DNA from 2 places in the Alteribacillus sp. JSM 102045 genome. Region 1 is predicted to be linked to the other one. Evidence: predicted binding sites of a transcription regulator. Region 1 holds the regulator's gene; the other holds the start of a gene.
The links. Region 1 encodes NrdR, which represses ribonucleotide reductase genes. Its sites were predicted from a motif close to AACACNATATATNGTGTT; they were not measured.

Region 1 (3,435 bases):
ATAACAATCAATCAAGACAGCAATCGTTAGCTCAGCTTGAAAATATATTAAAAGAATGGAAATTAATTTAAACATAGAATGCTCTGGTTCGGGGATTTCACCGGCCGGAGCTTTTTTAAAAGGTAATAAAGCATTTAATTTTAGGCGCTTTGTTGCCCAGCTTCACCGCCCATCCTCGCGGAGGCCCATGTGGAAGGAACTTCTGCTAAAGGCGTGAATGTCCTGTTCACAACGCAGAAGCCACCACATCCTGTGGAAGTAAAAGCGCCTTTATTGCCTGGAGAACATTTACCTGCGAGGGCTCCCAGGATGGGAGTAGTTCGGCGTTGTCACAGGAGGTGACGATATTAGCCGAACGTTATTTAAATCAGGACATCTTATTTTTGAGGGCTTTTGCGGTTTTCTAAAAAAAATTCAAAATTGAATAGTACCAAAATGGTTTAATGTGATATACTAATTTTATAAAAGGGATTAATTAGTATATCATAAATTGCAGGGAGGCTTTTCTATATGAGAGCAAAGGTAGCAATAAACGGATTTGGACGGATTGGCCGAATGGTCTTCCGAAAAGCGCTAACCGATAATTCATTGGAAGTGGTTGCAGTAAATGCCAGTTATCCTGCTGAAACACTAGCTCATCTAATAAAATATGATTCCATTCATGGTGTATTTGATAAAGAAGTGGAAGGAAAAGATGATGCCCTTTATGTTGAAGGAAAAAAAATACATCTTTTAAGCGACCGAGATCCAAAAAATCTTCCCTGGAAGGAATTAGGGATAGATGTAGTAATAGAGGCGACCGGAAAATTTAAAACAAAAGAGAAAGCATCTCTTCATATTGAAGCAGGAGCTAAAAAAGTGGTGATTACAGCCCCAGGAAAAGAAGAAGATGTGACAATTGTGATGGGAGTCAACGAACATGATTACAATCCAGCTGAACATCATGTTATATCAAACGCATCCTGTACGACAAATTGTCTTGCACCTGTAGTAAAAGTTCTCGATCGTTCGTTTGGAATTGAAAGCGGTTTGATGACAACCGTCCATTCGTATACAAATGACCAGAAAAATATAGATAATCCACATAAGGATCTTCGTCGTGCAAGAGCATGCGGGCAGTCAATCATTCCAACATCTACTGGAGCAGCGAAGGCTATTTCAAAAGTCCTTCCAAATTTAAATGGAAAAATGAACGGCATGGCGTTAAGAGTGCCGACACCTAATGTGTCACTTGTAGACCTTGTTGTGGATACGGAAAAAGAAGTCACAAAAGAAAGCATTAACCGTGCCTTTCAGCAAGCGGCTCAGTCAGACCTGGAAGGAATATTGGCTTACACAGAAGATCCGCTTGTGTCAGTAGATTTTAATGGCAACGAACATTCCTCTATCATTGATGGATTATCGACAATGGTAATGAATGACAGGCAGGCGAAAATCCTGGCCTGGTACGATAACGAATGGGGATACTCCTGTCGAGTTGTAGATCTGGTTCGTTATGTCGGCAAACAAATATACAAAAAATCAATGGTAAGCGCATAATGAAATAATGCAGAAAGTTTTTGAAGGAGTTGTCTTGATAAAGGCAGCTTCTTTTTTCATTCAAGCACCTGGCTGATAATATATGATTTGCAGTGTTAGACATTCGCTGTTTGCTGATGTACTTTATGGTTAGGAAGTATCTTTCCAATGTGTTATCGGAAATGGTATGATAGTAGATATAAAAATGAGCGTAAAAAAGCCGGATTCTAAGTATACACTGAAAACACTACATCCGTGTATCTTGGAAGATTACGGTAAGAGTACGGTTCAAAGGATGCTGAAGTAATTATTGTAAAAGCCGGTTTTTAGTGGAGATGATAAAAATATGCTTTGCCCAGCTTGCCACTCTCATGCCACAAGGGTATTGGATTCAAGACCAAGCAATGAAGGAAAATCTATTCGAAGGCGACGTGAATGTGACAGCTGCCACTATCGATTCACTACTTTTGAAATTGTGGAAGAAATTCCACTCATTGTAGTAAAGAAAGAAGGAACGAGAGAAGAGTTCAGCAAAGAAAAAATATTGCGCGGTCTCATTCGAGCTTGTGAAAAAAGACCAGTAGCCTTAGAGACGTTGGAAGAGATTGTGAATGACGTTGAGCAGCAGCTGAGAAGCGAAGGTAAATCAGAAATTAAAAGTGAAGACATTGGTGAGATGGTAATGGAGAGGCTTGCTGGTGTGGATGACGTAGCTTACGTTCGGTTTGCTTCGGTGTATCGGCAATTTAAAGACATAAATGTTTTTATAAATGAATTAAAAGACCTAATTAATAATGATAATGAAGAAAAGTAAGAGGAGCTTAAGGAAAAGAACCTAAGCTCTTTTTTCCACGCTTTTTACACTGTTAGGAGGGGAGGCCGCCATGATTCACTGGACTGAACTATTACCTGTTGACCGCTATTCGGTTCGAACAGCAGATCAGCTAGGAGATAGAGAATATAAGACGCTGCAATTATTATATCAGCCTTTAACTGGTACATTGGCTGTTTCATTATATAATATGTTGTGGAGCAAGCTGGAAAAAGATTGTTTTTGGAGCGGAGAAGCAACTCATCATGAACTGATGGCGATGCTGAACCTCCCGCTCGATGATATATATGAAGCAAGGCGTATTTTAGAAGGGATCGGGCTGTTGCGGACTTTTCGCCGGCAGGAAGAAAAATCAACGTTATTTATTTATGAATTACAGCCTCCCATGACTCCTGCCCAATTTTTTCAGAATGATGTTCTGAGTGTTTTTTTGTATAATAAGCTTGGTAAAGATCGATATATACAGCTGAGAAGCCGATTTTTAATTGAAGCAGTTGATGAACGAGCTTATACCGAAGTGACCGCTTCATTTAATGATGTCTTTTCTTCCTTACAATATTCTGAAATAAAGCCGCAGTACCACAGCTCATCTTTAGAAGAACACCACGATTTTAAAGGAAATTATTCTTCGCAAGATGTTCATTTCAACGATCATGTGTTTGATTTCGATCTATTAAAAGCGGATCTTCCGGCTTTTATTCATGCGGATAAGGTATTAAACGAGCAGGTGAAAACAATTATTCGGCGTCTGGCATTTGTGTACAGGCTCGACCCATTAGAAATGAGCAGAATCGTGCAGCAATCTCTTTCTAAAGATGACAAGCTAGATCAAGAAGAGCTGCGTCAGAAAGTACAAGATTGGTATCGTTTTGAATATGGCAGTGAACCGCCGGCCCTTGGTCTGCGAACACAGCCAAACAAATACCGTACGATGCTGGAAAAAGAACCAACTACGGAAAAGGAGAAAATGATTCTTTTTTATGAACAAACTTCTCCATTAACTTTTCTAGAAAGTATATCGGACGGTGCGAAGGTGCCGCTTTCGGATGTGAAGCTGGTGGAGTCGTTATTATTTGATTACCAGC
Region 2 (3,435 bases), on a different contig from region 1:
TTGAACAATTTCAGCATTTACTTCAATGAATTTACCAAGCCGTCCGCTTCGATAATATTTAAAAGAAAAATATGGCTCTAGACCCGTACTGACTCCAACCATTGTACCCGTACTTCCAGTCGGAGCAACCGTAAGAAGATGAGAGTTGCGGATTCCATGCTGTAAAACAGCTTCTCTTATATCTTCCGGCATGTTTTTCATGTAACCTGTATTGATAAACGCTTGACGCAGTTCTTTTGTTTCTTCTTCTGTCTCCCCTATAAGAAATGGAAAGCTCCCTTTTTCCTTGGCTAATTTAATACTTGTCCGGTACGCAGTAGTGGCAATCGTTTTAAAAATTTCATCAATAAGCTGATTGCCTTCTTTTGAGCCGTAGCTTGTTTCAGAGTAAATTAATAAATCATGCAGCCCCATAACACCAAGACCGATTCGACGTTCTCCTTTTGCCTGTTTTGTATTTTCCTCAAGAAAGTACGGCGTGGCATCGATCACATTGTCTTGCATTCTCACTCCTGTTTCTACGGTTTGCTTCAGCTTTTCAAAGTCAACTGTTTTATTCTCTGTATCAGCCATTTCTGCAAGGTTTACTGCTGCCAGATTACAAACAGAATATGGTGCAAGCGGCTGTTCACCACATGGGTTGGTAGCAACTACTTTTTGACCGTAACTCTGAGCATTAGTTTGTTCATTGGCATTATCTATAAAGAAAATTCCAGGTTCTGCTGAGTAAGTGGCACAAATGTTAATTAGTTTCCATAATTCTTTGGCTTTAATCTTTCGGTACGTACGAATACCATACCCTTTTTCTTCCCACTCACGAACATCCCCGCATTCCTGCCAATATTTATTATACTGGTTCATTTCCTGCTCCGTGTAATTTTCTACATCAGGAAAGCGCAGGCTGTACTCTAGATCTTTTTCAACTGCTTCCATAAAATCATTTGTTAAACAAACTGAAATGTTGGCCCCAGTTAAAAATTCTGGTGAATTAACAGAATAAGTTCCGCCATTTTTTAGTTTCTCTTCTGCTTCTTGAATTACTTTAGAGTCAAAGCCGCCTTGACCTGGTATATTTTTGTAATTTAAGACTCCTTGATATAACGCTTCTTCCGTTTCGGTTAAAGGAGTGAATTTTAGCTTTTCTTTTACTAATGTTTTTATCTGCTCATCCTCTGTATGTTCTAACAAAAATCTCAGAATACGAGGATTCTGCATTTTAGATATAATAAATTCTAATATATCCGGGTGCCAATCTGCTAACATGATCATTTGAGCACCTCGGCGTGATCCCCCTTGTTCCACTAAATGAGTAAGCTTTGCAATGTCATCAAGCCAGGAAACAGAACCAGAGGATTTTCCATTTACACCTCTTGCCAATGTATTTCTAGGCCGGAGGGTTGATCCATTTGTACCGACTCCCCCTCCCCGGCTCATTATTTCCATTACCTGTTTTCTGTGTTCAGATATTCCTTCTCGGGAATCTTCTATAAACGGCATTACATAGCAGTTGAAATAAGTGACATCGGTTTTGGCACCTGCTCCGTACAATACACGTCCTGCAGGTATAAAATTCATATTAACTAATTCTTTATAAAATTGATGAAAGGATTGCTCCCTATCTTTTTCTGTTGTTTCTACTTCAGCCAGTCCTGTGGCATTTCTTTTTGCAATTTGTTCATAATATATTTCAAGCGGTTTTTCTATAACGTCGAGGGAACGTGTAACAATGCCTGATTCGGCTTCATGCGGCTCCAGGACATTTTGAAAACTTTGATCTACCAATACTTTCGCTTTTCCATTATCCCAATCCAATTCCATAACAAACCCAAATCCTCTAGCCGGAAATTTTGGATCTTCCTTAACGGTAAGTACAACGAAATCTCCGCTTTTCAACGTTTTTTTCTCTGTATCTTTAAAGGTATACCTATCAAGCATCACTAAACGGGATACGCCTTTTTTTGTCATGTGCATATCTTCAGTAACCGGATGTACCTGGGGAAAAAGTTCAATATCCTGGTTTAATCTTTCCTTATTTATTTTCATTACTTGCTGCATGGTAGCACCCATTTATTTGTCCTCCCCGTTTCTTTATATGGTATGTCTTAGCTTATCATATTTATTCAAAACAAATCAATATATTGTATTCATCAAAGTGTAACAAACACAATATATGGTGATTGATCCTATTTTGCAGTAATTTGTCAACTAAAAAAACAAATGATATCAAGAGTATAATTAAGTATTATCGCTCATTATTTAAATTAATTTCTATCTTGATATTTTTGACAGCTTCCAAAATAGTGTCGCTCAGCTAATTAAAATATCTTATCATTATATTTTCTGTTACCTGTTTTATTGTATGTTAAAGTTTAGGGTGGAAGGTTGTTATATAAATCCAATTCAAAGGAGGCTTATATTTTTGGAATATGTATGGTTAAAAGATAAAATAGTGCCACGACAAGAAGCCTTTATTCATTTCGATGACAGAGGCTACTATTTCGGTGACGGAATATATGAAGTCATCCAGGTTTACAACGGACAGCCGTTTTTATTCCATGAGCATTTTGAACGTTTTTTAAGAAGCGCACAAGAATTAGATATGTCTCTTCCTTTCTCCATAAACGAGATAAAAGAGAATACAAGACTTCTTCTTCAAAAAAATGAAATAAACAATGGTTATGCTTACATTCAAATGACAAGAGGAGAACAAGTTAGAGACCATTTATATTCACGTGATATCTGCCCTGTTATTACTGCTTTTACAAAAGAAGCAGAAGTACCAGCTGATAAACAAAAAAGCGGAATTTCTCTATGGGCCGCCGAAGATATACGGTGGCTGCGCTGCGATATAAAAACCATTAATCTTTTAGGCAACGTTCTAGCCAAAAGAAAAGCAGAAGACAACCATTGTGAAGAAGCATTACAGCATCGAGGTCACACTGTGACAGAAGGATCTTCAACTAACATATTCATGGTGAAAAAAGGAGTGATTTATACTCACCCTGCTAATCATTTAATATTAAATGGCATTACAAGACAAAATGTAGTAAACCTTGCAAAAAATGAAAGATTCCCTGTTTATGAAGAAGCTTTCTCTCTAGAAGAAATCATGGATGCTGATGAAATATTTGTAACAAGTACTACATTAGAAATTGTTCCGGTAGTGAATATAAAAGGTTCGATAGAAATCTCACTGCAGCCCGGAACTGTTACCCGAAAACTGCAGCAAGCTTTTAAAGAACAAACATCAGCATAATTGTTTCCTGTCTTAAGACATATAACAGCGGTTCCTCATATCATTGCGGAACCGCTCCCCTCCTTTAACGGCGAAAATTCCATTCTTCTAATTCATATTTGGTTTTTGCAAGCTCCCATACTTCACTCTCTTCTTTATCATTTAATTGATAAGGCTCCCAATTCACATTCAACCCGTCT

Region 2: the regulator NrdR is predicted to act here: its motif matches at 2,161-2,178, upstream of ACE1TI_RS12280 (vitamin B12-dependent ribonucleotide reductase).

The regions. Positions count from the first base shown of each region.
Region 1 is NZ_JBHFQG010000004.1:8,870-12,304, reverse strand. Features, by position in the region: gene coaE (dephospho-CoA kinase) at 1-71, shown strand, start outside; gene ACE1TI_RS03910 (glyceraldehyde-3-phosphate dehydrogenase) at 511-1,539, shown strand; gene nrdR (transcriptional regulator NrdR) at 1,865-2,332, shown strand; gene ACE1TI_RS03900 (replication initiation and membrane attachment family protein) at 2,403-3,435, shown strand, end outside.
Region 2 is NZ_JBHFQG010000017.1:10,257-13,691, reverse strand. Features, by position in the region: gene ACE1TI_RS12280 (vitamin B12-dependent ribonucleotide reductase) at 1-2,067, opposite strand, end outside; gene dat (D-amino-acid transaminase) at 2,420-3,256, shown strand; gene ACE1TI_RS12270 (lipoate--protein ligase family protein) at 3,321-3,435, opposite strand, start outside.